2 regions of the Virgibacillus sp. DJP39 genome follow, and region 1 is predicted to be linked to the other one. Evidence: a T-box and tRNA genes for the amino acid it is inferred to sense, from the RefSeq annotation. Region 1 holds a T-box; the other holds one or more tRNA genes.
The links. The T-box of region 1 lies ahead of ACOI1D_RS00450 (valine--tRNA ligase). A T-box ahead of a tRNA ligase gene usually reads a tRNA of that ligase, here a tRNA-Val.
Positions count from the first base shown of each region.

Region 2: it has a tRNA-Val gene. The T-box ahead of ACOI1D_RS00450 (valine--tRNA ligase) is inferred to sense a tRNA for this amino acid. The anticodon was not compared.

Region 1 is NZ_JBMERP010000001.1:87,993-104,793, forward strand. Features, by position in the region: gene ACOI1D_RS00420 (uroporphyrinogen-III synthase) at 1-476, shown strand, start outside; gene hemB (porphobilinogen synthase) at 473-1,453, shown strand; gene hemL (glutamate-1-semialdehyde 2,1-aminomutase) at 1,487-2,776, shown strand; gene spoVID (stage VI sporulation protein D) at 3,068-4,039, shown strand; gene ACOI1D_RS00440 (hypothetical protein) at 4,469-5,206, shown strand; gene ACOI1D_RS00445 (hypothetical protein) at 5,203-5,391, opposite strand; T-box leader at 5,529-5,756, shown strand; gene ACOI1D_RS00450 (valine--tRNA ligase) at 5,851-8,493, shown strand; gene ACOI1D_RS00455 (ATP-grasp domain-containing protein) at 8,571-9,446, opposite strand; gene ACOI1D_RS00460 (ATP-grasp domain-containing protein) at 9,460-10,353, opposite strand; gene ACOI1D_RS00465 (bifunctional folylpolyglutamate synthase/dihydrofolate synthase) at 10,485-11,759, shown strand; gene ACOI1D_RS00470 (sensor domain-containing diguanylate cyclase) at 12,047-13,573, shown strand; gene ACOI1D_RS00475 (hypothetical protein) at 13,819-14,748, shown strand; gene radC (RadC family protein) at 14,943-15,632, shown strand; gene ACOI1D_RS00485 (rod shape-determining protein) at 15,877-16,801, shown strand, end outside.
Region 2 is NZ_JBMERP010000036.1:16,356-33,156, reverse strand. Features, by position in the region: gene ACOI1D_RS12640 (DUF2798 domain-containing protein) at 1-54, opposite strand, end outside; gene ACOI1D_RS12635 (DUF3231 family protein) at 289-1,293, opposite strand; gene ACOI1D_RS12630 (PAS domain S-box protein) at 1,495-3,135, shown strand; gene ACOI1D_RS12625 (Spo0E family sporulation regulatory protein-aspartic acid phosphatase) at 3,228-3,407, opposite strand; tRNA gene ACOI1D_RS12620 (tRNA-Val) at 3,704-3,776, shown strand; gene ACOI1D_RS12615 (ArsR/SmtB family transcription factor) at 4,406-4,774, shown strand; gene ACOI1D_RS12610 (heavy metal translocating P-type ATPase) at 4,767-6,878, shown strand; gene ACOI1D_RS12605 (hypothetical protein) at 6,967-7,527, opposite strand; gene nagZ (beta-N-acetylhexosaminidase) at 7,982-9,679, shown strand; gene ACOI1D_RS12595 (alpha/beta hydrolase) at 9,928-10,890, shown strand; gene ACOI1D_RS12590 (SDR family oxidoreductase) at 11,114-11,875, shown strand; gene ACOI1D_RS12585 (ABC transporter substrate-binding protein) at 12,201-13,229, opposite strand; gene ACOI1D_RS12580 (ABC transporter substrate-binding protein) at 13,314-13,748, opposite strand; gene ACOI1D_RS12575 (DUF3231 family protein) at 13,974-14,978, shown strand; gene ACOI1D_RS12570 (hypothetical protein) at 15,133-15,270, shown strand; gene thrS (threonine--tRNA ligase) at 15,891-16,801, shown strand, end outside.

The DNA of each region.
Region 1 (16,801 bases):
ACGGCTTATCAGCAAGTTTTCTTCCTTCCGTTTATAATGCTAAAACATTAGCAATAGAATTTTTACAACGGATCCCATTAAAGGGCCCTCTATTAATAGTGAAAGGGAGCAAGTCCCTTAATGTTATTCAAGAAGACCTAGTTAAACATGGTGTAGGTTTTGACGAAGTGATATCCTATAAAACCATGAGTGATTTTGATAGTCAGGCGACGTTAAAAAACTATCTTAACAAAAGGTATCCTGATTACCTTACTTTTACTAGTCCATCAGCTGTGGATGCATTTTTGGAGATGGGCATAGAAGCTAAACATATCGAAAAACTAAAGGATCTTCCTTGTGTTTGTATCGGTACAACAACCGAGTCTCGCGCAATAGAAAATGGGTTTAATCAGACAATGTCACCAAACTATTTTACAATTGAGGGAATAGTCAACACTATTTCTCACTACATAAAACGAAAGGATAGGTTGCAATGACTAATAATTTTGAGTTTAAGCGTCATCGTAGACTTCGTTCATCGGCTACAATACGAAAGATTGTGCGCGAGAATCACCTTCGAAAAGAGGACTTAATATATCCGTTCTTTGTTATAGAGGGAGAAAACATACGCAATGAAGTTTCTTCTATGCCGGGGGTTTTCCAATTATCACTAGACAACCTTTCAGATGAGATGAAAGAGGTACGAGATTTAGGGATCTCTTCCGTAATTGTCTTTGGTGTTCCAAATGAGAAAGACGAAATTGGTACAGGGGCTTATGTGAATGATGGGATTGTGCAACAGGCAATTCGTCTTATTAAAAAAGAAGTGCCAGAATTGTTATTAATAGCAGACACATGCCTGTGTGAATTTACGTCTCATGGTCATTGTGGAGTTATTCATAATGAAGATGTTGACAATGATGAATCATTAAAATTGTTAGCAAAAACTGCTGTTTCTCAAGTTGAAGCTGGAGCAGATATCATTGCGCCTTCAAATATGATGGATGGATTTGTTATAGCAATCCGTACTGCGCTGGATGAAGCTGGCTACTCTTCAATTCCAATTATGTCTTATGCAGTTAAATATGCTTCGGCGTTCTATGGACCATTTCGTGACGCTGCTGATAGTACCCCGCAATTTGGGGATCGTAAATCGTACCAGATGGATTCAGCAAATCGGTTAGAAGCTATTCGTGAAGCAGAATCGGATATCGAGGAAGGGGCAGATTTTCTTATCGTCAAACCTGCTTTGTCTTATCTCGATATCGTTCGGGACATCAAAGATAACTTCAACGCACCGATTGTAGCTTACAATGTTAGTGGTGAGTACGCAATGGTTAAAGCGGCTGCAATGAATGGATGGATTGACGAGAAATCACTGGTATTAGAAAAGCTTACATCAATGAAACGAGCAGGAGCGGATCTTATCATAACCTATTTTGCAAAAGATGTCGCACGTTGGTTAAGTGAGTAATCGATAAAAAATACTTAAATGAGGTGAGCTTGTATGAAACAATTTGATCAATCAGTTGACGCATATAAAGAAGCAGTAGATCTAATGCCCGGTGGTGTTAATTCACCTGTAAGAGCATTCAAATCTGTTGGTATGTCCCCAATATTCATGGAATCTGGCAAAGGTTCAAAAATCAAAGATATCGATGGCAACGAATATATTGATTATGTACTAAGCTGGGGGCCATTAATTCACGGACATGCAGATGACCGTGTTGTCTCAAAACTGAAGGAAACCGCTGAAAAAGGTACTAGCTTTGGTGCACCAACATTAATAGAAAATAAATTGGCACAGCTAGTGATTAATCGGGTGCCGTCGGTCGAAATGGTTAGAATGGTTAACTCAGGAACAGAAGCAACTATGAGTGCTTTACGTGTTGCTAGAGGTTATACTGGCCGCGACAAAATTTTAAAATTCGAAGGGAATTACCATGGTCATGGTGATTCATTATTGATCAAAGCTGGATCTGGTGTAGCAACGTTAGGATTACCAGACAGTCCTGGAGTACCAGCTTCAGTAGCTGAGAATACAATTACAGTTCCTTATAATGACCTGGAAAGTTTACGTCTTGCGTTTGCCAACTATGGTAGTGAAATTGCAGCTGTTATCGTCGAGCCTGTTTCAGGAAATATGGGTGTAGTCCCTCCTCAGGATGACTTTCTGCAGGGGTTAAGGTCAATCACACAAGATTATGGAACAATCCTTATTTTTGACGAGGTAATGACTGGCTTTCGTGTTGGTTACGAATGTGCACAGGGATATTTTGGGGTGATTCCTGATATGACCTGTTTAGGCAAAGTTATCGGTGGTGGACTACCAGTTGGAGCATATGGTGGTAAGCGTGAAATCATGGAGCATGTTGCTCCATCTGGCCCTATCTATCAAGCTGGAACATTGTCTGGTAATCCCCTTGCTATGACTGCAGGATATGAGACATTAAATGCATTAACAGAAGAAAGCTATACTAAAATGAATGAAAAAGTCGATCAGTTAGTTGCTGGGTTTGAACAGGCTGCAATTGATTTTGATATTCCACTACAAATAAATCGTGCTGGCTCTATGGTAGGCGTTTTCTTTACCAATGAACCTGTACAGGATTTTGATAGTGCCAAAAAATCAAATTTAGATTATTTTGCACAGTATTATCGTGCAATGATTGAAGCAGGTATCTTTCTGCCCCCTTCTCAATTCGAAGGTTTATTTTTATCGACAGCGCATACAGATGAAGATATAGAGAATACAATCAATGCAATAAGACAAGCTTTCTCTCAAATAAACAAATAAAGATTAGGCATGCTATCAATTAATTTTGATAGCATGCTTTTTTGTTGTTTGGACTATAGATTTCAAAGATTGTGACTAACTAGACACCTAAACAGCCACGTCCAACGCAGGAGTCCAGGACGTATTAGTACCGATAAAGTCACAGTACGGGGCGTTTTTATGGGCTCGCATAAAAGGGCGCTTGCGCTTTTGTTCTTAGGTATAAAATCTTAAAATCATATAATGCAAACTGAAATCATATAGTGATATAAACAATATGTTTATTTTTAGTATTGGGAAGGAGGAAATAATTTGGCGCAAGAAAATGCAGTGTTTAGCTTTGAGCTTAATGAATCACTTTACTTTGAACGGGGACAGGAAGTTGCAGAAGTTATTAGTATAGCACTTGAACCTGAGATATCTATTCAGCCATTTAATGATTATATATCTATTAGAGGAGTAATTGAATTAAAAGGGGAATACCAAAGAGTTAATGATGGTGATGAGAGAAATAATGATCCTATTTCAGATGAATATCCTGCCCGTCGATATGTAGAGCAGGTATTTGAATCGGAGAGGGGAGAAACATCCTTTTCTCATCGTTTCCCCGTAGAAATATCTGTTCCAACTTATCGCGTAAATGATATGGATGATGTAACAGTGTCTATTGACTACTTTGATTATGAGATTCCTGAGCAAAACCAACTCAGGTTAACATCAATCATTGCCATTCAGGGGATAAATGATGTTATAGAGACAAAAACGGACACTGAATCAGTAGAGCAAAATCAAGAAGAAGTTTTTACATTGAAAGATAATTACGAAGATACATTTCGTTTTGACGTAAAGGAAGAGGTAGAAGCTAACCAAGCACAAAAACCTGAAGAGAGCTATGAACAGGAAGAAATAGATACAAGTGTTCAGGAATTAGCGCAAACACGTGAAACGTATATGCCACGCGATGAATATTTGAATGATGAAGAATTAGATGAAGAAGTACCCGAAAGGATACCTAAGTCATCTGTAAAACCCTCAGAGGATAAAGAGAAAGACGAAGAGGAAGAAAAAGGTGAAAAGATTGATTACTTGTCTAATATGTTTAGGCAGGACGAAGAAAGATATTCTAAAATGAAATTATGTATCGTACAGGATAATGATACCATTGACACCATTGCGGAGAGATATCAGGTAAATCCACTTCAAATTTCTAAACAAAATAAGTTGGACGAAGATACAATAACTGAAGGACAGTTACTTTATATCCCCGTAAATTCAAGCAAGTAAAAGGCACTAAATCTGTAATATTAGATAAAAGTTAAATAATTGTTTATTTTGCAAGGCGGTTCTTTAAGATTATTGACAAAGTCTATAATCTGCGACGTGACTAAACGTGACGGTTGATTCCATGGTCACGACGGGTGATATTTCTGGATAACGGTTGATTCCATGGGCACGAGTGGCCACCCGAGGAAAGAGACTGGCCGTAGCGGAAATCAACACAACAGCTACGTCGCACTTTTCATCAACTGCGAGGGTTAAGGAGCAACAAAACTTTACAAAAGAGTCTTTTGCAAACTTAATTTAAAACTTCTATATTTTTGCCCGCATTAAGATCCTAAGTCAGGCCGCTAATTTATAGTGGTTTGACTTAAGACTTATGGGTTAAATTTAATACAAAAAGGTTTGCATGGCTTTTGGAATGTGAGGAGTTCTATGGAAAATTATAATAAAAATACATATGGAAAAAGGCTTTCTATATCAGACATATATCGAAATATTGGAGCTGCACATCATAGTACGTTACAGACTATACCTATCAATAAAGAAAATATTCAAAAAGATTTTAAGAAATATTATGATTCCTGTATTGAATATCAGAAGCGGTTCGAACAATATATAGATGAATTTGAACAGAAGAGATATATGGCGCCGGTTGAGTTGTTAATTTGTACGCATTATCGTGACATAGATTACATAGTAAGAGAATTATTAAATCGTCTAGACCAATTTAATTCGGAGATATTGAAAGTGAGTGAGTGGAGATATTGTCTTTGTTATGGTCAAAATAATATTAAAAATTTGCTAGTAAAAGGAAACCTATACCAAAGCAGTCAGACAGATTATTTTCATGCTAATGCAGTACTTGATATCGTATCAATGATTAAATGCCAGTTATATAACCTGGATTTGGGAACTACGAACCTTTCAGAGTACTTTACTCTATATAGAAAAGAGAACAGTCTCGTTCAGATTGAAAAAGAATTACTTGCTATTTATCTGCTCGATCCTACAGAATACTTCCAAACTGTTGAGGGTTATGCAACCAGAACTACCGACCAATCCATGATGGAGTACATAATGGTATTAAAACGTAACCAACGATTTTTACTCCAGATGGTTGACTGGTCCAGAAATAACTTAAATTTGGAAAGTAATGACGATACAGATTAAATCCATTCCAAGTAGAAAGCAACAAAAACACCTATTAAAATACCTAACAAAAAGACATCAAAAGTAGTTGGAATAAACAGTGTGCGTATTAGTTGAAAAATCACAATCGGTAATGTCACTTTTTCTATAACAATAATGCAATTTCTCGCCCATGGTGGCATCTTATACCTATAATATCTAGCCATAATGCTGTCACGCCCTTCACAAATAAAATTATTTTTATTATAATATGTATAAACACCTTGTTTTTGTGCAAAGTATAGTAATATTAGTTGATTTTTTAGCCGGAAATAGGTAGTATGATAAATAATAAACTGAAAAACAAAAGGCAATGATTGGGAAGAGTACAAGGTAATACCTTAAGAGAGGGAAATACAAGCTGAGAATTTCCCAGGTCTATTTACTTGGAATGTCGCCCATGATGCTACTTCTTTGAAATTTATTTGGTAGAAGAAGTCGGATTAGATCCGTTACAAATGATGAGTGTGCATGTTTATTTTTAGCCTGCAAACGAAGGTGGTACCACGGAAGCAATCTTTTCGTCCTTTATAGGATGGAGGGATTTTTTTGTGTTTCATGGAATTATTTTTTATAAAAAGACGGGTATCGCATTGCTAGCATTACTAGTTTGAGGAGGAAAAATTATGTCAGACAAACAAAAAAATGAATTACCTTCAAAATATAATCCCGAGTCTGTGGAAAAGAACCGTTATCAGTTTTGGTTAGATGGGAAATATTTTGAAGCTACTGGTGATCCTGAAAAAGAACCTTTCACTATCGTAATACCCCCACCAAACGTAACTGGCAAGCTGCACTTGGGTCATGCTTGGGATACTGCTATGCAAGACACTGTTTCAAGAATGAAACGTATGCAAGGGTATGATGTTTTATGGTTACCTGGGATGGACCATGCGGGGATTGCCACGCAGGCTAAGGTGGAAGCGAAGTTAAGGGAGCAAGGTGAATCCCGCTACGACCTTGGCCGCGAAAAATTTATTGAAAAAGTATGGGATTGGAAAGAAGAGTATGCTAGTGTTATTCGCCAACAATGGGAAAAGTTAGGACTAGGTTTAGACTATTCACGCGAACGATTTACAATGGATGAGGGCTTATCTGAAGCTGTTCGTGAAGTATTCGTAAGTCTGTACAATAAAGGATTAATTTATCGTGGAGAATATATCATAAATTGGGATCCAAAAACAAAAACAGCACTATCAGATATTGAAGTTATTCATAAGGAAATACAAGGACATTTTTATCATTTAAGATATCCAATTAAGGATAGTGACCTGTCTATTGAAATTGCAACTACACGACCTGAAACGATGCTTGGTGATACTGCAATTGCAGTACATCCAAAAGATGAACGTTACAAGCATCTAGTAGGTAAAAAGGTTGTTTTGCCAATTGTTGGCCGTGAAATTGAAATAGTTGCTGACGATTATGTTGACCGTGAGTTTGGTTCTGGTGCTGTTAAGATAACACCTGCCCATGATCCGAATGATTTTGAAATTGGAAATAGGCATAATCTTGAGCGTGTATTGGTAATGAATGAAGACGGTTCAATGAATGAAAATGCAGGGAAATATAAAGGCCTTGATCGGTTTGATTGTCGTAAACAAATTGTAAATGATCTAAAAGAACTTGGCGTACTATTTAAAATAGAAGATCATACACATACAGTTGGTCATTCCGAACGAAGCGATGCTGTTGTTGAACCATATTTGTCTACACAATGGTTTGTTAATATGCAGCCGCTTGGAAATGCTTCCGTTGAAATGCAAAAAGGTGATAATAAAGTAAATTTTGTACCGGAACGATTTGAAAATACCTACCTTAATTGGATGGATAATATTAGAGATTGGTGTATCTCCAGGCAATTGTGGTGGGGACATCGAATTCCGGCATGGTATCACAAAGAAACCAATGAACTGTATGTTGGAAAAGAAGCTCCAGCTGACATAGAAAATTGGGAACAGGATGAAGATGTGTTGGATACCTGGTTCTCGTCTGCTTTATGGCCTTTTTCGACAATGGGATGGCCAGATAAAGATTCAGAGGATTTTAAGCGTTATTTCCCAACCGATGTATTGGTTACTGGTTATGATATTATTTTCTTTTGGGTTGCCCGAATGATTTTCCAATCGATTGAATTTACAGAAGAACGTCCATTTAAAGATGTGCTCATGCATGGCTTAATTCGAGATGCGGATGGACGCAAAATGAGTAAATCCCTTGGAAACGGTGTTGATCCGATGGAGGTTATCGATAAATACGGTGCTGATTCACTTCGATACTTTTTATTAACTGGATCTTCTCCAGGTCAGGATCTTCGTTTTTATTGGGAAAAGGTAGAATCAACTTGGAACTTTGCCAATAAAATATGGAATGCATCACGGTTCTGTCTAATGAATATGGAGGAGTTCACTTACGACGACATTGATTTAACAGGTGAAAAATCGGTAGCAGATAAATGGATTTTAACTAGACTTAATGAAACGATTGACCATGTATCTAAAAATACAGCAAAATATGATTTCGGTGAAGCGGGACGTCATTTGTATAATTTTATATGGGATGACTTTTGTGATTGGTATATTGAAATGGCCAAGTTACCATTATATGGTGAAGACGCTGTTAAAAAGAAGACAACCCAATCTATACTTGCTTATGTTCTAGATAATACAATGCGCATGCTGCATCCATTCATGCCTTTCATTACAGAGGAAATCTGGCAACAGCTGCCTCATAAAGGTGAGTCTATTACAATCGCTAGCTGGCCAGAGGTTCGTAAAGATTTTCATGATGAGAAAGCAATGGATGAAATGGAAAAATTAGTTTCAATTATAAAATCTGTACGTAACATTCGTGCTGAAGTAAACACACCAATGTCAAAACAAATTAAACTGCTTATTCAGGCTGAAGACATTACAATCTCTGAACTTGAAGCAAACCGTAGCTATTTAGAGCGTTTTTGTAACACAAGCGAGCTTGTAATTGCTTCGGACATAGAAGTACCAGAAAAAGCTATGTCAGCTGTTGTAACGGGGATAGAATTATTTCTCCCACTTGAGGGTTTAATTGATATTGAAAAAGAACGCCAACGATTAGAAAATGAACTGGAAAAGTGGAATAAGGAAGTTTCGCGGGTTCAAAAGAAACTATCAAACGAAGGATTTGTCAAAAAAGCTCCTGAATCAGTGGTAAATGAAGAAAAAGAGAAGGAACAGGACTATCTAGAAAAGCATGCAAAAGTAAAAGCACGTTTAATGGAGTTAGATAACTAAAAAGAAACGGAATTTCATTTGATGATGAAATTCCGTTTCTTTTTTATTAATGGTACACCAGCATGTTATTAATGTGGTTAATGCCCGCTATTTCTACTATCCAATTTAGATTTGATATGGCTAACATACTTTTCCAGGATATTTACATTACCAACAGCACTTAAGATTCTAGAGCCAACAACATCTTCAATTTCATTAAATAATAATTTGCCACTATTACTAAATAAAAAGTCGATACCAACCATATCAAATTCAAAGTTATTTATTATTTTGTTTATTATTTTTAATTCATCATTGTTCAATTGATACCATTTCGCTGAACCACCAAGTTTAAAATTAGCACGGAAATCTTTTTTGTTTTCTCTGAGAACAGAACCAACTATTTCGTTGCCCACGACAAATACACGTAAATCCTTTCCAAAGGATACATTACATGATTGGAGGATGACTGTATCCGAGGTAAGGTCTGGTAGTTGATTTTGCCAATCCCGCTCATTTTCAATTAGATGAACATTATTCCCCCCATGGCCTGTTGATAGTTTCGCAACAAATGGGTAGTCTAATTTGTAAGAATCGTTCATTTGGCGGCCGTCGACAAAGATAGTGTCTACCATAGGAATGTTTAAGTTATGTACATGATGATGTGTTAATTCTTTGTTATTGCATATTTGTGAGATAGTTGCAGAATTAAACACATTAATTCCCAGCTCTTCAAGATGTAAACTTAAGAAAGGTTCATCGGTTCGCACAACAGCAAAGTCCGGAGGTTCGATCGAAACGTTATTTTTTATGATGCTTCGTTTATTATTTACAATCCCAATTGTAAAATTCTCTCTGTAAAGCAACTCTAATACTATATTTTGTAATTTAGCCTCGTTTATAAACCAATCAATGAATGATTGGTTTTCCAAAGCATCCTTCTTTTTATAAATTAACCAACCTTTATACGTCATAGAATCACCTTATTTAACTAGTTTGTTTTCCAATGATATAATCAACAATATCGTCTGCAACGTTAACGCCTGTGCATTCATACATATTACGAATATGCGCGTTAGAATTAATTTCACAAATAATTGGTTGATTATCTGCTCCGAACAGCAAGTCCACCCCTGCAAAATCGGCATTGATTGCTTTAGTAGCTGCCACTGCAATGTCAACCTCAGTTGTTGATGGTTGATAGGCTTGCATAGTGCCTCCAGCTGTTATATTAGCACGAAAATCATCAGATGCTGTCCTAACCATACCAGCAACTACTTGATCGCCAACAACATGCAAACGAATATCTTTTCCATAACTTGACCCAATAAATTCTTGGAAAATAAACGGTTTATCCTGTATAGATAAAACCGTTTGCTCTAAATCATCCCTGGAATGGACTAAGTAAACCTGCTCACCAAAAGAACCAAATGCTTCTTTTAAAATCATTGGCAATCCCAACACTTTGATAGCAGATTCGCAGACAGAATGATCAATTTCACTATCATTTATAAACATCTTTGGTGCTATTATGGTGTTTGGTATCGGCAAATTTTTAGATGCTAGTGCCTGGTAGGTCAAAATTTTATCATCACTCACACGAATAGAATCAGCGCTATTATAAACCTTTATCCCAATTAATTCTAATTGGTTTGCCAAATAAATATCTTTATCTGCAAAAATAACAAAATCCGGAAGTTGGTTATTAGCTTCAATAATTTCGAGTTTTTGACTAGTTAAGTAAGACAGAAGTTCATTATTTTTCCAAACCTTGGTAAAAACGCCCTTTTTACTTGCTGCTACTTGCAGCCATTCCGTATAATCTAAAAATTTATTGCCTTTTAAATATCCATTGTATACAATCCATCCGGTTATTTTCATTGGGAACACTCCTTTCTCATTCGAATAGTAAAATGATATACTATAGAAAATTAAATGTTTAAAAACTTGAAAGACCTGAGAAGATTCTTTCTTTTTTAACTAATCTATCATTATAAGTAGGTGTGTACATAGTGTTTAACAGTTTTTTGGAAGCAAAAACGTATTTACATGGACGAAAACATTTAGGAATTAAGCCTGGACTAGGTCGAGTGAAAATGTTGCTTCAGGTTCTAGACCATCCTGAAAAAAAAATAAACGGTATCCACGTAGCTGGAACAAATGGAAAGGGTTCAACAATTAATTTCATTAAAAATGCTTTAGTATCCAACAATTATAGGGTCGGTGTATTTGTTTCCCCAAGTGCAGTCGGCTTAAGGGAACATATGTTTATTAATGATACCCCAATAGACCACCATACTTTTGTAGAGTTGTTAAATTTTATGTATCCTGCAATTGTGGATTTGGATGAGCAGGGCGATCATCCTACTGAATTTGAAATAATTACGGTACTCGCCTTATTGTTTTTCGCTGATTCCTGTGATTTTGCATTAATTGAAACAGGAATGGGTGGTAGAGAAGACACAACAAATTGTTTTCATCCACTGCTTTCTATTATAACAAATGTTAGCCTTGATCATGTTAGTTTTCTGGGTAATACAGTAGATAAAATAGCTATACATAAAGCAGGTATTTTAAAATACAAAATACCTGCTATTATTGGTCCAATGTCTGATAAAGCAATGAAAGTAATTCAGGAAATAGCAGAAGCTAACAAAGTAAATCTATCACGATTTGGAAAAGAGTTCAAAATATCTGGTGGAAAAGACAATTATTTCTCTTGGGGAAACCAACTGTATAAGGAATTAGATGTTAGTCTGAAAATGATAGGTAGACACCAGCATACTAATGCTGCTATTGCTATAATGGCAATCGTTAAGCTTATTGAATTAGGGTATTTACTAGATATTGATTCGGCAGTAGGTGGGGTCGAGAATACACGAGTATCAGGCAGATTCGAGTTAATTTATCATAAACCACAAATATTCATTGATGGTGCACATAATGAGTCTGGTGTTCAGGCTTTTGTAGAAACTGTTAATAGTGTAAGTATGCAACAAAAAAAAAAACATGTGATCTTTGCCGCATTTAAAGATAAAGACATAGGGTCTATGTTGAAACTTCTTGAGGAGAATTTTGACAAAGTTATTTTGACTACATTCGATCATCCAAGAGCAGCAAGCATTACAGAATTAAAGAAGTATGCTGATTCTGTTAATTTTGTTATTAGGAAAGATTGGAAACAGGAAATTAATGAGACACTTAACTCATCAAATTTCGAAATAGATTTCTTTGTAACAGGGTCACTTGACTTTATTTTATCTGTTAGAAGTTTTATAGCAAAATAATAACTTATGTGGTATGTTTGTATTGTCAGAAATTTTATAAAAAATAGGCATAAAGTCACAATTAATAATTTTTCTGAAGGGGAGATGTAGTTAACATGGTTTCAAAAAAAAGAATAAATATATTATTAGTTATATGGTCGATACTATGGCCCCTTAGTCTTATAGCTACATATAATTACAATTTTTTAAATGTACAGGGACAACTTACTGATATAGTGTTATTCAGTGTTTTTATGTGTGTTGTTGCATTTTTCCCTTTAATGATTAGCCATTCACCAGTCTTTTTTGTGAATGGAATAAGTATAGCGGTATTCCTATCCTTTGGACTGTTTGTTGAAATAATATTAACACAACTAGCAATTTTACTCGTTTTAGCAAGAATTGGTGTTGGAAAAAAAGAGTATTATCGCTATCCATTGAATTTAACCATGTTTTCAGCGGTGTCCCTAATTGGTGCTTTTACTTTTTGGTTGCTGGGCGGGGATCATCAATCAATTGATTTTACTAGTTTTCAAGACATTGTAGCTATATTTGGCTATGCGATAACAGTATTTGTAGTCAATCAGTTGTTTATAAAGATGAACCATCGTGTTTTTTATAAAAGAAATGTTAAGTTATTTGACAAAGGATTCTTATGGGAAATACAATCCTCATTAATTGTGCTACCAGTTGGTTTCGTTTTATTTGTTTTATATACGGAAATAGGAAGAATTGCGATCTTTTATATGGGGATACCATTTGTCATGATTGCAATTATACTTAAACTTCTTTACTCCTATCAGGAAATTAATCGTTATTTAGAAGAAACAGGTGAAATTGGTCACCAGTTAACAAAAAAGATGGTAGTAAACGAGGTTTATGACGTTTTTATTAGTAAGATTGCTAATCTAGTAACAATGGATTGTGCTTATATTTACATGGTTGTCGATGAACACCTTGAATTAGTAAGATTTACTGATGCCAAAAATGAAATTCAGCCAACACATAGTAGATTGTCTAAGAATGAAGCATTTAGTGGGATGGTATGGGAAGAAAATAAACCCATATTGTATAATAATTCCAAGGAGTGGTCATTTTTAAAAGCCAATAAAATACCGAAAGATATGGAAAGTGTAATATCACTTCCGATAGAAACAAATAACAGTACAATTGGTATTGTAACGTTAGTTTCGAAAGAGAAAAATGCTTTCGGTAAGGTACATCTTCGAATTCTCGATATCCTAACTAATTATTTTGGTGTTGCAATAGAAAATGCAAAAAATTATGAGATAACAAAGCTGAATAGTGAAAAAGATGGTCTTACTAAATTGTATAATTATCGTTATTTTAACAATGCTGTTGAAGAGTACGGATCCAACATTACTAAAAGCAGTATATACTCCTTAATATTGTTGGATTTAGATCACTTTAAACAAGTAAATGACAAATATGGACATGAAGCAGGGAATGAGATTTTACGCTTGTTTGCAGATACATTAACAGAGTTCATTGGTGAAAAAGGATTGGTTGCAAGGTATGGTGGAGAAGAATTTGTAATATCTCTACCACATATAAATCTAACAGAAGCCTGTAAACTGGCAGAGTCGTTAAGAGCCTTGATTGCAGAGACGCCATTTCCCGTGATGAAGCACATTTTTCCACATAATGATGTGGAGTATGTTTCTGTCACTGCTAGTATTGGCGTTTCTGCTTACCCAGATCACTGTGAAACACTAAATGAGCTAATTCGACATGCTGATCGCGCAATGTATCTTGGAGCAAAACAACGTGGTAGAAACAAAGTAGCAGTCTATCAGGAACTACAACCAAATTAAATTACCTTTTTAATACACAAGAAACTAACTTGTGTATTTTTTCTTGGAAACTAAGGCCTTCACCATTAAAGTATGGCGATAAACCAAGTTTCTAAAAAAATTAAAACCTTTTTCTAATAGATAGAAAAGCTTTTCAATACTGCAGTTTTTGTTGAACTGTTTTTAATAGACTATGACAAAACTCCTCTTACTTTTCAGTCTGGCTATGATAGAGTATAGAAAACTTATGAAAGTGGGGGGACAAAGTGAATGATCGCAAAACTATAATCGTATGGATGGACGGGAAGAAAACAAAACTTACTAAAAAGAAAAACGTCCAACATTCCCATATTAATTCTGAGATTGCAGCCGCTAAGGAGACTAATGAAGATGATCAAATCCCTACTTATGTTCGAGAAAACTCATTTGAAACGGAAGAATTTTTTAAAACTAGTACTAGTAAAAGGAAGGGATCCAAAACATATAAACATATATTTACAGCAATTATTTCAGCTATTGTGTTAGGAACAGCTCTCGGAATCTTTATGCTGAATATGTTCACAAATATAGATATAAATTCAGGCCCAGTGGCTGGTAAGATGAATTCATCAACAGATTCTACTAATAATGATGCAGGAAATACGGGTAATGGCACTGTTGTCTCAAAATCGTCTACTTATTCACTCGAAGGATTCAAAGCATTTGTGCTTCAAGCCGGTCTTTTTAATGAAAATTCAAGTGTCACTGCAGTGCAGGATCAATTTAAGCAACCAGGAATTCCAACTATGGTTTGGAAAAAAGGCGAGAAATTTTATCTTTTTGCCACTGTAACTAATACAAAGGATCAGGCAAATGCTATAAAATCCTCATACAAAAACTTAAACCTTGAAACGTATGCTAAAGAATGGTCGGTTAAAAAAGCAGAACTTAAAATTACGGAAGCAGAATACAAATGGCTTCAGGATTTTCACACTTTGTGGAATAAAACACTAGAAAATGTATCAAATAATAAAAAATTCTCCTCGACTGATTGGAATAGCTGGGTTAAAGCCTATCCGGCACAGGGTGAAAAAACACGTGAATTTTACGAAGCTATTAAAAAACTTGATCCGAAAATTGGAGAAATTAGTCAAAATACCGCCCCGGTTACATTATTAAAGTTACTGAGAAATTACGAAAATTTGATAGTAAACTAAAAATAATCGTTCCAAATCTTTTCGTCAAGCTATGTCTTTTCCTTTTTGTCAGAAAAACTTATGCTCAAATCACATTTTTGTTTAAGAAGAAAATGCTATTATTGCCCAAATAACCATTCATTAATTGAATCTTACTTGTTTGCATGAAACTGGATATTCTCGCTATGATATTTTTACTCAAAGGGGGAAAAGTTATGACAATGCCGACAATAATGATTAAGGATGTGCCTAAAGAAGATCGCCCAAGGGAACGCTTGTTGAAGCTTGGGTCTGGTCATTTATCTAACCAGGAGTTATTGGCGATATTACTTGGGACCGGGACCAAGGAAGAATCTGTAATGACATTATCTCAACGAATACTAATGCATTTTGAAGGATTAAAACTATTGAAGGATGCGACGATTGAAGAGTTAACTGCTATAAGAGGTATAGGTGAAGCTAAAGGAGTTTTAATTCTTTCCGCAATTGAAATTGGTAAAAGGATGAATCAATACAAGCCTAATGACCGATACGTAATTCGATCCCCAGAAGATGGAGCAGATTATGTTATGGAGGAGATGCGAAATTTAAATCAAGAACACTTTGTTGTATTATTTTTAAACACAAAAAACCAAATTATTCATAATCAAACCATTTTTATCGGAAGTCTAAATGCATCAATTGTTCATCCAAGAGAAGTTTATCGTGAAGCTGTTAAACGTTCCGCTGCATCTATAATCTGTGCACACAATCACCCATCTGGTGACCCCACCCCTTCCCAAGAAGATATTCATGTAACCCGTCGTTTAGTTGAATCAGGAAAAATGATTGGTATCGAATTGCTTGATCATTTAATTATTGGTGATAGGAAATTTGTATCACTTAAAGAAAAAGGATACTTATAACACTATCTATTTTTACGTTTTTTTCGTATAATTATTATTAGGAAACAATTCAGCGCCATTTTTCAATTGCTATTGAAATTGGCGCTTATTATGATTACGAATAAACATGTGGAAATTTGCTTACTATTTTACCGATCAAAATGCACGTTATATTATGTTGTTCACGTTGCATAAACCACTTTTAATCGATATAGTAAACCTACATATTACAAACGAATAGTGAGAATTGGAAAGGGAGATCTCTTTGGGTATATTTGATTTTTCGCAAGATTTAGGAATAGATTTAGGAACTGCTAATAGCCTTGTCTTTGTAAAAGGAAAAGGTGTGGTTGTTCGTGAGCCATCAGTCGTTGCTAAAAACATTGAAACAGGGCAGGTACAGGCAGTTGGAAGTTCAGCACGGAATATGATCGGTAGAACACCTGGTAATATTTCTGTTATCCGTCCAATGAAAGACGGGGTTATTGCAGATTACGAGACAACCGCTATAATGATGAAATATTATATAAAGAAAGCTATGCGTAACCGTTCTATTTTCGCAAAAAAACCTAATGTAATGATATGTGTCCCATCTGGTATAACAATGGTTGAAGAACGTGCTGTTATTGATGCAACAAAACAAGCGGGCGCTAGGGATGCATTTCCAATTGCAGAACCTTTTGCAGCGGCAATTGGAGCAGGACTTCCAGTTTGGGAACCAACTGGCAGTATGATTGTTGATATTGGTGGTGGAACTACAGAGGTTGCTGTTATATCTTTAGGCGGGATTGTTACGAGTCAATCAATTCGTGTTGCAGGAGACAAAATGGATGAAGCTATAATTTCTTATATTAAGAAAAATTACAACCTTATGATTGGTGAAAGAACAGCAGAGTCGATAAAAATGGATATAGGCAGCGCTAGTGAAGTTGCTGATAACGTTGAAATGGAAATACGTGGGCGGGATTTGTTAACTGGTTTACCAAAAACCATTACAATTACTGCAAATGAAATTGCCTCTTCGTTAAAAGATATAGTAGACGCGATCATTGAGTCAGTTAAGAATACATTAGAAAAAACACCTCCAGAACTGGCAGCAGATATTATGGATCGTGGGATTGTTCTCTCAGGTGGGGGTTCTCTTTTGAAGAATTTAGATACTGTTTTAAGTGATGAGACAAAAATGCCTG
Region 2 (16,801 bases), on a different contig from region 1:
GGAAGTCAGCACAAGTCCATACACTGACATAATAAGAACCATTCCAAAACACATAAAAATCCCGAAAATAATACCTTCTTTTTTATTATTGCTAGGAACATTAAAACTCCCTTTCTTTTTGCATAAAGGTAATTATATATCCCTGGATTTTTTTGTGTAAGTGACAGTTCTGTTAACATTAAGGGTTCGTTAAATCTGCCTAGATGACAAACAAGGCATTTTTCATCTCTCTAAGTTGCTCACCTGTGTTCAATTTAGAGTACATATCATTGTAATCCACCATTTTTTCTATCCCTTAGCAAGACCTTTTCTGTCTGGAGAGGATGGCGGTTTCTCCAGCCAACGGTTGTTAATCATGATATTCGCACCATCCTCTGTATATAGTCCAATCTCCGCTATTAAACGCGTATAAGCTGCTGCTAAATCTCTCCTTGGGCTCAGGCCTAAAGAGGCACCGTAATAACCAATTCCGATTGCATTCAGAGCAGTAGTATGAAACATCATAAGTTTATCCGAAAAAGGTGCTACTTTTGAACGTGTTGGTTGTGAATCCCAAGTCATTGGTGATGGTAAATTGTCGTTATTCAAAAACTTGGTAAATACTGCACTGTGATGCTTGGAGATTTCAGCCCCTCTGACCATATACTTTCGAACATCTTTTGAACCTGCCACTTGTGAAAACCCTGTTAGAAGAGAATTCCCAAGTGCATTTCGTTGCAAATTGAAAAATAAATTTGATATTTCAATTGTTGTAAGTGGCCTCTCTTCCCCAATCCACCCAGCCAAAAAATGTTGTTTATGAACAAATTCAGCTTGTTCAGGATAGGAAACATACGGGGGACGGACCATAATTCCCTTTTTTAACATTAAATCCGATGACCGGTTATAAAGTTCAGCAGAAGAATAGAGACAGGACGTATAAAAATCGCGAATATCTTTTCTTGTAGAATTAGGTAAGGCAATACTGTATGTATTGAGCCCCATGGTACCCATATTTGTCATATAGAAAAGAACAAAACTATCAGAAAAGAGTCTTGGTGCATTTACATTGACATCCTGCTTTGAAAACCCTACTGGAATGGGATGTTGTTCAGCATTAAGCGTTTCTTCAATTACCCTTATGTGATCCTTTGCCAACTCTAAACCGTAGTCTAAGATAGAGGATATTTCTGAGTCTTCTACGGTATTTAGAAAATAGGGAATAACACAAATGCTAAGAGTATCATTTTGATATTGTCCCCATAATGAAGCTAACTCAGAAGAGGTTAGTTTTGGATTATGATTGTTTTCCATTCTTTCACCACCAAATATAGATTTAAAATTAGTGTTCCCAAAATACGCTAAGAATATTAGTGTTAGTGGACAAGGCTTTTGAAATTAGAAATCCAGTGTTAGTATAGGAAAGATGTAGATTTAAACATACTTTTTCTAAACCACTTATGAAAGGAAAGAAATATGCATACTTCAACGGAGTTTTCTTTTAATAGAGTATTGATGGACGGAATAAGTGACATGTTATTTGTAATTAGAGTGGAAAATGAAACTGAATTGATTTATGATTTTATAAATCGCGCAGCAATGGATGGAACAGGGCTCAGTCAAGAAGTACTGGGTAAAAAAATTGGAGAAGTTTATCCTCAGGAAACCGCATCTTTCTTCTATCAGCACTATACTAAGGTATTGACAAGCAGAAAACCCCACACATTTGAAGATTCTTTTGTCTCTCCTTCAGGTAAAAGATACTACTCTGAAACGAAATTAACTCCTTTGTTTAACGAAATGAACAAATGTACACAGGTAGTAGCAGTGGTCAAGGATATTACGAAGGAAAAATGGACGGAAATTGAGATAGAAAAAGCCTGGTATGAATTAAATGAAAGTAAAAAAAGATATCAATCTTTGTTTGACCATAACAAGGATGTCATTCTTTTATTTGACTTGGATGGCCATATTACGGATGGAAATGCTGCCACACAATCTGTGATGGGATTTCACCCCAAAGCACTGTTGGGATCGACTATGGATTCGCTGGTTGTTAAAGAGGATATAAGTCTTGCGAAAAATATAATTATGAAAGCGGCAAGCGGAGTTACTGAAGATACTAATCTGGCAATATTAAATCAAACAGGTCAACGAATTGAAATACCATTAAAAGTCACACCATTACTAATCGATGATGAAGTAATTGGCATATTTGGTATTGTAAGAGACATAACGGAAACTCTAACTTCATTAAAGAAGCTGGAAGAAAATGAAAAGCGTTTTCGAGTAATAGCAGAACATGCTAATGACTTAATAACATTGCTTGATGATAAAGGTGAAATCATTTATGCTTCACCGTCTTATAAAGATATATTAGGATTTGATCATGAGGAATATGTAGGCAAGTCTTTCTTGCATAATGTTCATCCAGATGATAAAAGCCACCTGGATGAGAAGTTTACAAGTTCTATTAAAAATGGTGACTCATTTACTATCCAGTTAAAACAGGTTAACGATAAGAACGAATATGTTTGGTGCGAAGCGAATGGAACACCTGTATTCGATAATAAGAATAAATTTATACATATGGTAGTACTCACTAGAAATATAAATATACGAAAAGAGTATGAAGCAAAACTAAAACACGTAGCAAACCACGATCCTTTGACAGACTTACCGAATCGACGTTTATTTATGGAGAGTCTGGAGCAAACATTGGAAGACTTTCAAACAAGCAATAATCCGTTTGCTGTAGTTATGATGGATATTGACTACTTTAAGAAAATTAACGATACACTTGGACATGATGTTGGCGACGGAGTGATTGAGGAATTTGGAAGACGAGTAAGCCGTTCAATCCGTACTGATGATATGGTTGCTAGACTAGGTGGCGATGAATTTGCCCTTCTTCTGTCTGATATTGATGCATCCAGCAATGCCATGTCGATTGCTGAGACCATAAAAGTCGCTATGAATAAACCTTGGTTCATAAATGGCAAAAGGCTGGAAGTTACTACTAGTATGGGAATTGCAATGTCCGTGAATGACCGTACAACAACATCCTTTACTATATTAAAAAGTGCGGATATAGCACTTTATGAGGCGAAAAAGTCGGGGAGAGATTCCTACAAAATTCGAGAACTTGTTGACTAAAAGGGAATCTGAATTAAAAAATTAACAAAAACTCAGTTTTTATACTGAGTTTTTGTTTTGGAGTATTTACAGAGAAAAAGGGCTTGAATCTTTTACGATGCAAGTTGGAGCTTATGTAAGCTATTTAACAACGAATCCAGTTCCTGACTGCACCTAATTGTCCTACAGGAAGACAAGCCATCCCTATCTGCCAGCATTAACATTTCATTTCTTTTTTTAACAATTAACAAAACTAATGTTTCCCTATCTAATTCTATCTGTTCAACTAACATTATATTATATTCACCGTCACCTTAGCGTTTTTTCGACACGATAGTTATTATCTCAGACAAATAATCATAAATAAATAGTTTCGACAATAAAAGACAAAAATAGCTAGTAATTTATTACTATAATTATAGATTTGGACATAACTTGCTGTGAAGTTTAGACTATAAAATCTAAGAAATATGTCTTAATTTAGCTCCTTGATATAATTGTTTTTCTTGTAATCTGTTAAATGGAAAAAATTTTGTTGACATGCCAATTGAAAATAATATATAGTTAAAAGTGTTAGTGAATTTCATACGATTCCGTAGCTCAGCCGGGAGAGCGCTTGCTTGACAGGCAAGAGGTCGTTGGTTCGAGCCCAATCGGAGTCATTATGTAAAGATCCGTACTTAATCAGTTGATTTAGTACGGATCTTTTTTTGTTTTTAGCTGTTTTCTAAAAGATTAAAAGATTGTTGTATTTAACACAAAATCTATAAAATGCGAAGTAACTGCTGGTTGTTTTCCGCTACGGACCGTTGCTTTCCGCGGGCACGGCCTCAGCCTCCTCGAGAAAACCACTCTGCGGGGTCTTCAGACTCGTGCTGTTCCCGCTGGAGTCAACGGTCCTCCGCTCCAATCAACTATCGTAATAGTAAGTGAGCCATACAGTACTGTTGAAACATCTTGTAGCGGAGGAAAAACACGAAGACTCCTGCGGGAAAGCGAAGTGTTGAGACCCCGCAGTGAGCGTTTTTTGCGATCGAGGAGGCTCAGCGCAAGCCCGCGGAAAGCGTAGTGATTTTTCCGCAGCGACTGCAGAGCGTCGAAAAAGTTTTCACTACTTCGCAGTTTGTATCAACTGCGAAGATTAAAAAGCAACAAAACTTACGAAAAGAGTCCTTTTTTTATATACAGACCCCGAACTTTTCAATTCATTCAAACATACACTTGAATAACAAAAGGTAAAGATATATACTATATTCAAATGAAGGATTGAATATGTTGGGAGGGATAATGAATGCATAAGAAGGATTTATGTGAAGTTTACTGTCACGATGAGGAAAAGGTAAATTATATTCAAGGAGAGTTACAGAAAGTAGATATATCCAGTATTACCCAATTATTCAAAGTACTTGCTGATGAAAATAGAGCGAAAATTTCTTATGCCCTTTGTCAAAATGATGAATTATGTGTATGTGATGTGGCCAACATTATTGAATCTTCTGTGGCAACGGCATCTCACCATTTGAGAACGCTTCGGAAACAAGGAATTGTGAAGTATCGAAAAGAAGGTAAATTAGCATTTTATTCACTGGACGATGATCATATTAAACAGTTAATCCAGCTTGCATTAGTGCATGAGAAGGAGTTGAAAATCAATGTCTGAAAAAGAAACCGTCACATATCGGGTACAAGGATTGACCTGAGCTAACTGCGCCCAAAAGTTCGAAAAGAACGTACAGCACCTGGATGGTGTTGAAGATGCAAAAGTTAATTTTGGTGCTTCAAAAATCGCGGTTACAGGTAATACTACGATTGAAGAACTTGAAAAGGCAGGTGCCTTTGAAAATCTGAAATTGAGAGATGAGAAAGAAAAGAAACCTGAACAAAAATCGTTTTGGAAACAAAAAGAAAGCATAAAAGTTTATATTTCTACTGCTTTAATTGTAATCAGTTGGTTAGTTGGAATCCAGCTTGGTGATGAAAGTATTATACCTAAGTTGGGCTATGGAGCTGCAATTATAATTGGTGGTTTATCGTTGTTTATAAGAGGTTTTAAAAACCTCATTAGACTTAATTTTGATATGAATACGCTTATGACCATTGCTATATTAGGAGCTGCAATGATTGGCGAATGGGGTGAAGGTGCAACAGTTGTGATCCTGTTTGCTGTAAGTGAAGCATTAGAACGTTTTTCGATGGATAAAGCACGTCAATCAATTGAATCTTTAATGGACATCGCACCACAGGAAGCAATCATTCGTCGGGATGGCGAAGAGATGAAGATTAACGTTGAAGCTATTAAAATTGGTGACATTATGATTGTAAAACCAGGTCAAAAATTAGCAATGGATGGCCTTGTTGTCAAAGGGATATCAACGTTAAATCAAGCAGCAATAACAGGAGAGAGCGTTCCAGTAACAAAAACGATTGATGATGAAGTTTTTGCCGGAACATTGAATGAAGAAGGACTTATGGAAGTAAAAGTAACAAAACGAGTGGAAGATACCACGCTTACGAAAATTATTCATTTGGTGGAAGAAGCACAAGCAGAACGAGCACCATCTCAAGCATTTGTAGATAAGTTCGCGAAGTATTATACACCGGCAATTATTATCATCGCTTTATTTATAGCAACCATCCCGCCTCTATTTGGTGGGGATTGGAGCGATTGGATTTATCAAGGATTAGCAGTGTTAGTAGTCGGTTGCCCATGTGCATTAGTAGTTTCCACGCCAGTTGCGATTGTAACAGCAATCGGGAATGCTGCGAAAAACGGCGTGTTAATTAAAGGTGGAATTTATTTAGAAGAAACAGGGGCGTTGAAGGTTATTGCTTTTGATAAAACCGGAACATTAACAAAAGGTGTACCAGCTGTAACAGATATCGTAACGTATGGCCGAACTGAAGATGAGTTACTGAAGATTACCGCGTCAATTGAAAACGGCTCACAGCACCCACTAGCTTCAGCCATTACGAAAAGGGCTGAAGAGAATGGCTTAACTTATAACGAAATGTCTGTAGAAGATTTCAAATCGATAACTGGAAAAGGTGTCGAAGCAAGAATTGATAACACTTTATATTATGTTGGAAGTCCTTCCCTTTTTGAGGAGTTACATGGAGAAGTTGAAAATGACAAAAGACAGACCATTTCACAGCTACAATCACAAGGGAAAACAGTAATGATTCTGGGAACAGAAAAGGGTATTCTTTCTTTAATTGCTGTCTCTGATGAAGTTAGAAGCTCATCAGAAGAGGTGATTCGTAAGCTACATGAAGCAGGGATTAAAAAAACTGTCATGCTAACAGGTGATAACAAACGAACTGCTGAAGCTATTGGGAAGGAAGTAGGGGTATCTGATATTCAAGCAGATCTGCTGCCAGAAGATAAATTAAATTTCATTAAAAAACTACGATCGAGTCATCAAGGTGTTGCAATGGTAGGAGATGGTGTAAATGATGCTCCAGCACTTGCTGCTTCAACAGTCGGTATTGCCATGGGTGGGGCTGGTACAGACACAGCATTGGAAACAGCTGATATCGCCCTAATGTCTGATGACTTGAGCAAATTGCCATATACAATTAAATTGAGCCGTAAGACGTTGGCAATCATAAAACAAAACATCACTTTCTCTTTAGTAATAAAACTGATCGCCTTGCTACTAGTTATTCCAGGCTGGTTAACATTATGGATCGCGATATTTGCTGATATGGGTGCCACATTACTCGTAACACTAAACAGTTTAAGGCTGTTAAGAGTCAAGGAATAAAAAGTAGTATGTAAAGAGGGATACCAGTTGGGTGTCCCTCTTTTAATTAATTTGGAAACATATATTCATTTGCACTATAACTTTATAATTAGTTAAAATTTGAACCCTTTTCTGCAGTTTCAACACGATGGGCAAGCAATATCCTATGTAGTGTTTTTTCAAACCAATGACCTAAGAAAGCACATACTATTCCCAGGATTAGACCCAGGCATATAGGACTTTCTAAAAAATGAAACAATTTGAGACTGTAAAGAAAAGAAACATGCCAATATATCCCGAAATTCATCCCCACCACGCCACCAAAGAAGAACCCCGTTAAATATGCTTTACTTCTTTTTCCTTTTATTTGCTGGTTACCTGCAATTGCATAATTATAAGCTTGCCACATCGAGAATCCCCAAATAGAAGGATAGAACATTCCCCATTGATAATTCATAACATCATGTGAATTTTTAAAATTGCCATGAAAAGTTTCAAAGATAGAAAGGTTCAAACCTGACAATATGTTCGCCAATAGTTCTGTGAACAGCAAGATAGTCCCTAATAAGATCTGACCATTATAAAATTGGCCGAATCCAGGTAACGCTAAAGACCATAATAGCGAAGCGGTCGGATACTTATATTCGGGGTGAGAGTCTTGAGTAATCATAAAAAAACCTACCTATCCTGGACTATTCTTAATTGATGTTAGTTTCACCTAGTTTCTTCTAATTATTTATATAAACTTATTATAAGGCGACTATTTATATAATAGTGTGAAAAAAGAACTGTTATTGTAAATGTAAACTGAGACTGTTGTGCATAAATCCAGCTAATGGTACCTCCTTAAGTAAACAGTTCGCCAATGGTTTGAGATCCTTAAGGTTCGCGTTTTTGTTATGGTGAGATGAGAATTCTATATCATCAGTTCACTTCAAAAGTCGAAAATGCTACAGTGATACATAGACTAGTTTGTATAAGTGAATAACCTATTTAGGCATTGTTGAGATATACTACTGTGCTTTTGCAACAATGAATTAATGTGCAAAGTTATTTGGATGTTTTTATGTTCTCTCTCAAAATATAGGGAATAATAATAGTAGGACGATAAGGAGGATTGCCTTATGAGGAAACTGGGATACTCTCTATTATTCATAATAATCATTGGTGTGACGGTTGTATTGTTAGAAAATAAAGTGGGAGACGAAGCTACCAAAAATGAAGGATCTGGTTCTGTTTCTGCACCAGAGAATGAGGAGGAAACTCCAGAATCAAGTAAAGACGATGGTTCAAATGGAAAGGGTCTGATAAAAAATATTTTCGGCCTTTCCCAGCATGGAAAAATAATGCAAGCACCATTTGTTGCAGGCAAAACGGAAATTGGAACAGTTCATGATAAATGGGGAGAACCTAAGCAATCAAGTGTATCTTCAAAAGGGATTTATGAAAGTTTTTCTAGCCGCTACGTTACAGTTGCCTATCAAGATAATACAGTTTTCGATGTTCGTTCCTACCATAAGAACCTAGCTAATATTCACTTAAATACAATTAAGAAAGAATTAGGTGAACCAGACAAGGTTCGTTATTATAAAGATAATACACATAATCAAATCATTCTTATATACCAAGTGAATGCACCATTCCAGTTGAAATGGATACTTCCAAAACCAACTGAAAATGAACCAAATCCTGAGGTGCATCATATTTCTGTCAGCACGAAGCTGCATAAGCCACAACAAACGGTTACTGAGATAGTTGAGAAAATGAGTCTAGAAGAAAAAATTGGACAAATGGTGTTTACCGGTATTTCTGGTACTGTACTCACTCAAAAGACGAAAATCCTTATAAACAAATACAATGTAGGTGGGATAATTTTTTATGAGGATAATCTACAAAATCCACAGCAAACTGTTAAACTCCGAAATCAAATTATCGCAGAGAATGCTGAGAAATCTTTGCCTTTGTTCTTAGGTGTTGATCAGGAAGGTGGTCGTATTTCAAGACTGCCTGGCGGTTTAACTGGAATTCCCACAAATAAGAAGATTGGTGCGGTCAATAGCTCCGAATTCTCCTATGACATTGGTTCATTACTTGGAAAAGAGTTAAATGCATTTGGATTCAATCTTGACTTTGCTCCAGTGATTGATGTGAACAGCAATCCAGACAATCCTATAATTGGAAATCGATCATTCGGAAATAACCCTGAAGTCGTAAGTAAGTTAGGGATACAAACCATGAAAGGACTTCAATCGCAACATGTCATTCCCGTTATAAAACACTTCCCCGGGCATGGGGATACGTCAGTTGATTCACATTTACAACTACCAAAAGTTAATAAGAGCCTTGAAGAACTTAATAAACTTGAATTGATACCGTTTAAGAATGCTATTGAAAGCGGGGCAGATATGGTGATGGTTGCTCATATTTTACTGCCACAGATTGACAACCAATATCCTGCTACCATGTCTGAAAAAATCATTTCTGGCCTTTTAAGAAAGCAACTTGATTTCAATGGAGTAGTAATTACAGATGATATAACCATGAACGCTATAACAAATAACTATGGTATTGAGCAAACCGCGGTCCAGTCCGTGAAGGCAGGTAGTGATATTATTTTAGTGGCTCATGGGTATAACAAAGTAGTGTCCGTAATTGATGCCTTGAAAGCTGCTGTAACAACCGGTGAAATATCTGAACAAAGAATTAACACGAGTGTTAGTAGGATTATTGAGTTGAAGCAGAAATACAACATAAATAATAAAAAGATACAGGCAATAGATGTAAACGCACTTAATCAAATTATTGAAAATGTGCTTGACTAGCGAGTACCTTATATTAGTGGACTATCGAAAATACCAATCTTTTTTCTGCTAAGAAAAGAATCCTGTATCCCTGGTTAGTTGATAAACTTTAGCAATTGCAGTCCATACGGTTCAAAGTGCCAGGCACCATAGATTTAATGCCTCGAATTTTCCGCCTGTAATAAATAGTTAAACTTTTTCATATTGATTAAGAAGCACAATTAATAGTTGGTACAAGTTTAGCATTTTTGAAAGGAAGGGGACTTATTATGAAAAATAGAATTGATCCGGAATTGAGAGAGTTGCTTGAACTGTTTCCACCACTTGACTTGGATAATGTTGAAGAAGTTAGAAGATTTAGCGCGGAGAATCTTGCATCCCTTGAAATACCAGTAGATGAATCTGTTGTTATTTTCGACCATTTGGTTCCTGGCCCAGAGGATAATCCTCATGTACGCGTCCGGATTTATGAACCGAAAGAAAAGGATGGGACATCACCAGGTTTATTGTGGATTCATGGTGGTGGTTATGTAATTGGAACTCCTGAAGAAAATGATGTTTTGTGTCAGCGTTTTGTTACAGAAGCCAATTGTGTAGTAGTATCAGTAGACTATCGGCTTGCACCAGAAAGTCCATACCCAGCGGCTTTGGATGATTGCTATTCAGCGCTTAAATGGTTTTCCGAAAATGCGGATAAGTTAGGGGTCGACCCAACTCGAATTGGCGTAGCAGGTGCAAGTGCTGGAGGTGGATTAACAGCTGCTCTGTCTCTACTGACTAGAGATAGAAACGGGCCGAAATTATGTTTTCAAATGCCACTTTATCCAATGATTAATGATCATAATAATACGCCTTCAAGTCAGGAAGTTACCGGAAACATGATTTGGAATCATGATTTAAATGAAAAAGGCTGGAAAATGTATCTGAATGGACAAAATGGTACGAAAAATGTGTCTAAGTACGCGGCACCTGCCCGGGAAAAAGACTTTTCGGGACTACCGTATACGTACACATGTGTAGGGCAATTAGATCCATTTCGCGACGAAACGCTTGATTATGTAACCCGACTTAGTCGAGCAGGAGTTGATGTTGAATTTCATTTATATCCAGGCTGTTATCACGGGTTTGAGGTACTAACACCAGATGCTGCGATCAGTCAGCGGGCATTGACAGAATATGTGAGTGCTGTTAAACATGTGTTGAACCGTGAAGCACCTGTGGAAAGTAAATAGAGTTTCCATACCAACAGTTCTAAAGAGGTTGTTGACAAGCGCATCTACACCTGGCCTTCAATCTCTTTTTGCACTAAAGTTTTCCCATTTAAAGGTTAGCGATAAACCAGGTTTCTAATTATTTAGTGATTTTAATCACAGATGTTAACGAATAAGAAGATTAAACTAGTGGTGTAATGAATGAACATATATGAAAGTTCTATAGATTGAGGAGGAAAATTAATTGAAATTAGCAGGAAAAGTAGCGATTGTTACTGGAGCAGCTTCAGGAATGGGGAAAGCAATATCCGTGCTTTATGCCAAAGAGGGTGCCAAAGTTATTTTAGCTGATTTGAATAGTGAAGGTGCAGAAGCAGTTGTAGACGAGATTGTAAGTAATGGTGGTACAGCTAAAGCAGTAAAAGTAAATGTGGCAGAGCTGACAGATATTGAAACGATGATCGATACAGCAGTAAGTGAGTATGGCACATTGGATATTCTAGTAAATAACGCTGGAATCATGGACTCTATGGAACCTGTTGGTGATATCACGGACGAAAAATGGGATCTCATTTTTGATATCAATACCAAGAGTGTTATGCGGGCAACTCGTAAAGCAATGCCAATTTTCCTGGAAAAAGGAAAAGGGGTTATCATTAATACAGCTTCTACAGGTGGTCTAAATGGTGCGCATGCAGGTGCAGCATATGGAGCATCTAAACATGCAGTGGTTGGTTTAACCAAGAATACTGGATTCATGTATGCAGAAAAAGGGATTCGCTGCAATGCAATAGCACCTGGTGGCGTAGAAACAAATATTGGTTCATCCATTAAAAATATCAATGAGTTTGGAGCAAGTCGTACACAACGTGCACATGCTGTTATGCCGCGTATGGGGCAACCTGAAGAAATAGCAACAGTTGCTTTATTCTTAGCTTCAGATGAATCAAGTTTTGTAAACGGAACAGTTATAACTGCGGATGGTGGTTGGACCGCTGCGTTTTAATTTTTAAAAGTCTAGATTAAAAACAGGCATTGACTTACCGTGGCTAAACTATAATGGTGCGAAGATATAGCTTAAACGAAGCCATCAGCCATTACTGGGTTGGGTGGAACCACGGGTATTGCATACACTCGTCCCTTTTTAGTGATGGGTGTATGTTTTTTTCAATTGTAGAAAGAAATGTGATTCATTAAAACTTGAATTGTTAAATGATATTCTGGCAGGGGATACAGTATAAGTATATGTCAGGGTTAGTATGCTGGAAGCGTTTGTAGGTGGTGCCTGTCATCCAAACAATTCAGAATTGTTTAGGATGACAGGCACCGTGCTATCTCCTTGACCAATGAAATTCGTTTACCTCTGTGTCGGCGAGTTCAAAGGTTGTTCGGTATGGCCGGAAGATAACATTTCTATTTACTGCATATAAATCTTGAGGACTACATAAGAACAAGGCTAATGCTTCCTCATACACATATCTATCTATTTCCTTAGCAACTTCTAGTAGATTTGTTTGATCCGTTTGCGCTACCATTTTTTTAAACAACTGATTAAACGCTGGAAGCTCTGGCCCCACTCGTAATTCCCCATCCGAACCAAAGAATTTCCGATGAAAGAAAGCAGGTGTACCTTCTAAGAACAAGGCGGTTGTACTGGCGAGCATAATATCCCATGCAGGCACTAACTTTTTTTCGGCAACGATTCTTTTCCACTTTATTTCTTCATGGCGCGGAATGATGCTTACATCGACACCGATTGGAAGGGTGTTTTCAATATCCGCTGCAATAAGATAGGCGGCTTGTGCAAATTCAACTGTGGACGTGATTTTCATCCTTCTTCCTTCAGGCCAATGAGAAGCTTGAAAAAGTTCTCTGGCACGATAAGCATCATATTGCCTAGAAGAAAGTTCCTCAGGGTAATCAAATGCCCAAGGAGGTGTCATTGCCGGGACATGTGATGCGAATCCATAAAAACCTTCTTGGATGATTTTTTCCCGTTGGATCGCTAGGTTTAGTGCTAATCTAATATTTTTATCATCAAAACTAACATCTCGTTTAAAACGATTAAACGTTCCCGCAAGAATACGGTTGCTGTTGACGTTTACTAATTTTGCATAGGCAGATGAACTCACCATTTTGGCGTGCTTAGGTGGAACCTGTGTGACGATATCTACCTGTCCTTCCGTTGTGGTACATAAATGTAAGGCGAGGTCAGGAGTAAGTTCATTTCGAAATACGACTCGATCTAATCTAGGGCCTCTAGTTTTATTCCAATAATGTGGATTAGCGTCCAATACAACATACGGTGTACGGTCCTCATCTGTTTTAAGCCATGTAGATGCAAAAGGCTCTTGAATCATTATTGCTTGTATATTATTTATTGAAGAGAAACCACTAGAAAGAATGAATGGTCCAGTACCCCACGGGCCTGGTGCGTCCAACACTCACCAATGTCCTTCAGCGGTACCAAGTTTAGCATAACCAAAACCGAGCTCATTCCAGAAAAGATGATTGGCGTAGTGGTGAGCACGTAATTTTCCTAATGCCAAACCATCTGTCTTGGGAAGGTTATACCTGACAGTGAATGCATCCACTACTTCCAAACCTGTTCCATCCGGTAAATTCAACCAAGTGCCAGGGGGATGTGGGGCGATCCATTGCTTGACCTCATCGTAATTTTGGCTCACGTTTTCTGCGTTAAAAAACTCACCATCATGGTAGACTACTCCTTTACGCAGCTGTAACTCAAGCGTCGTGTCATCCAGCCACTTGTAATCCGTTGCAAGCGATGAAACAATCCGCCCTAAGTGATCAGCCCTTACCGCTTCTTCCATTGTATTGAATAGAATATACAGCCAGTTGAGAGGGGAAGGGTCCACAACATGGATAGTGCCCTCCGTTGAGGGACCTTGAAACGACGATTTACTCATTTTCCAACTCCTTTCCGCATCACCCTACTAATGTTTATTCCTTGTCAGACAAATTTATCACTATGGAACGCGGAGAAAGCTTACCTTGTCCCCGTGTTTACTTGTGCATAGAAGTACGGATAAGTAGTAATAATAGAAGGGTAAGTACATATTTTTTAGGAGTGTTTTTTAATAGTGAACAACAATTCTAATAACCGATTGACCTCAGCGGAGCTTGCAAACCTTTGGACACAATATCAGAACGATACAATGTCGATTTGCATGATTACTCATTTGTTAGAAAACTGTAAAGACAAAGAGATTATCGTCATTTTAAAATCTTCCCTTGATTTGTCAAATTCTCATATCAAAAAATTAAAAGACATGTTTAAAAATGAAAAATTCATAGTTCCAAAAGGATTTACAAAAGAAGATGTGGACAAGGGTGCACCGCGCCTCTTTTCTGACAATCTTATCTTAGTTTATATGCAAGTCATGACCCTACATGGTATGAACAGCTATTCTCTCTGTACGACTACCTCGGTACGTAAGGATCAGAGGAACTACTATGCAACGTGTCTTTCGGAGACTGCAAATCTTTATGATCGTATCCTTGGCCTAATGCTGGAAAAGGGAATTCTAAGTAAACCTCCACATTTGGACGTACCAAAAGAGGTTGAGTTTGTTAACGATCAACACTATTTGACCGGTTGGTTTGGCAAGAAAAGGCCATTAAATTCCATTGAGGTAAGTGGTCTTCACCACAATATGATAAAAACAATTGTAAAGGTTGTGTTGGAAGTAGCATTTAGCCAAGTGGCGCAATCAAAGGAACTAAGAGCCTTTTTACAACGTGGTGCCAAACTTTGTGAAAAACAAATTAAGGATATGGGAGGACTTTTAGCAAAGGATAACCTTCCCTCCCCACCGATGTGGCAGGGAGAGGTAACAGATTCAACGGTGCCTCCCTTCTCGGATAAATTAATGGCGTTCCATACTGTTACGTTAGTTTCTGTTGCCATTGGGTACTATGGAGCGGCACTATCAGTTGCACAAAGACGAGATCTTGCTTTGAAATATACAAAATTAATTGGAGAAATTAGTCTTTATGTAGAAGACGGTGCAAACCTGATGATTAAGAACGGCTGGCTGGAAAAACCCCCGATGTTCCCCGACCGAGATGCTTTGGCAGAGAGCTAAGTGCGGAGCTGCTAAGGTGCCATGCGAATTAGGAAGTCGGATAGCTGCCTAGTACCAATGAAGTTGGGTAATCAATTGAATCTGATATTCTTCCTGCTAATAGGGACATATTAGATAATATCCAGGATATCGCAATGGATTCAAAGTTGTTAAGGTGACTATTAATTATGCTTCAAATGAATGCTATGTTTCTCTACAACCAATTGTATTGGAACTTCAGGAAATCAAGGTAGAAAGCTATTTGGAAAAACAAGAAGCGCACGGTTGGCGTGCTATTCAAAAGATGAATTAAAAAAACTGTAATCTACTATTAGGTATTGACTTACCGTTGCTAATCCTATATATTAAATTAAATTATAACCACGCGACGATAAGGACAAAAATTTCTTTTAACAGGTTACAGAGAGGGAAGTCACTGCTGGAAGCTTCCCAACGCTGAAAAGAACCTTACCACCTTGGAGCAGTATTGGTGAACAACTAGTAGTCAATACCGGGTATGCTACGATACAGCACAATGAAGTCATCACTTGTTAGGTTAAGTGATGAGAAGTTGGGTGGAACCACGAGATTACACACTCGTCCCTTTTGGTTAGGGATGGAGTGTGTTTTTTTATTTGTAAAATTTAATAATAAAAAAGTGAAGATAAGGACACGAGTAATTCTTAAGAGGCATACAGAGAAGGGAGTCATGGCTGGAAGCTCCCTAACAAAGAAAATTACTTACCACCTTGGAGCAGTGATGGGGAAAATGAAAGTATCCAAACCGTAAAAAGCGACGATATAGCTTAAACGAAGCCATCAGCCGTTCTGGTGTTGGGAAGTTGGGTGGAACCACGGGTCTTACATACACTCGTCCCTTTTTAGGGATGGGTGTGTTTTTTTGTTTGAATTATAAAATAGGAGTGTTGAAACATGAGTCAGAAGGAAATTAACATTCGGTTCCCGGATGGTAGCGAAAAGAAGTTTGCCCAAGGTATATCCTTAGAAGAAATTGCTCAGTCGATTAGCCCAAGCTTAAGAAAAAAATCAGTAGCCGGTCAGGTTAATGGAGTAATGTATGATCTTAAGCGGTCTATTAAAGAAGACGCAACAATTGAATTGTATGATCTCCATTCGACAGCAGGGATGGAAATCATGCGTCATACAACTGCACATGTAACAGCCCAAGCTGTAATGCGCATATACGGAGATGTTCATTTAGGAATTGGACCAGTAATCGAAAATGGATTCTATTATGACTTTGATCTAGCGAATAACGTAACAATAGACGAACTAGGCATAATCGAAAAAGAAATGAACAAGATTATCTCTGAAAATCTCGACATTAAGCGGCAGGAAATAACACGTGATGAGGCTTGTGAGATTTTTGCCAATGATCCATTAAAACTTGAATTGTTAACTGATATTCCGGTGGGGGATACTGTATCGGTCTATCGTCAGGGTGAGTACATTGACTTATGCCGTGGACCACATTTGCCATCAACTCGATTTATTAAAGCATTTAAATTAACACATGTTTCAGGAGCCTATTGGCGCGGTGACAGCAATAATAAAATGCTGCAGCGCATATATGGTGTGGCATTTGCATCAAAGGAAGATATGGAAGACTATTTTCACTTTGTTGACGAAGCACAAAAAAGGAATCACCGTAAACTGGGAAATGAGCTGGAATTATTTATGTTCTCTGAGGAAGCACCCGGCATGCCGTTTTATTTACCAAATGGGCAAATTGTTCGTAATGAGCTGGAGACTTTCCTAAGGGAGCTACACCATTTAAATGATTACAAAGAAGTTAGAACACCAATTATGATGAATCAGCGCAT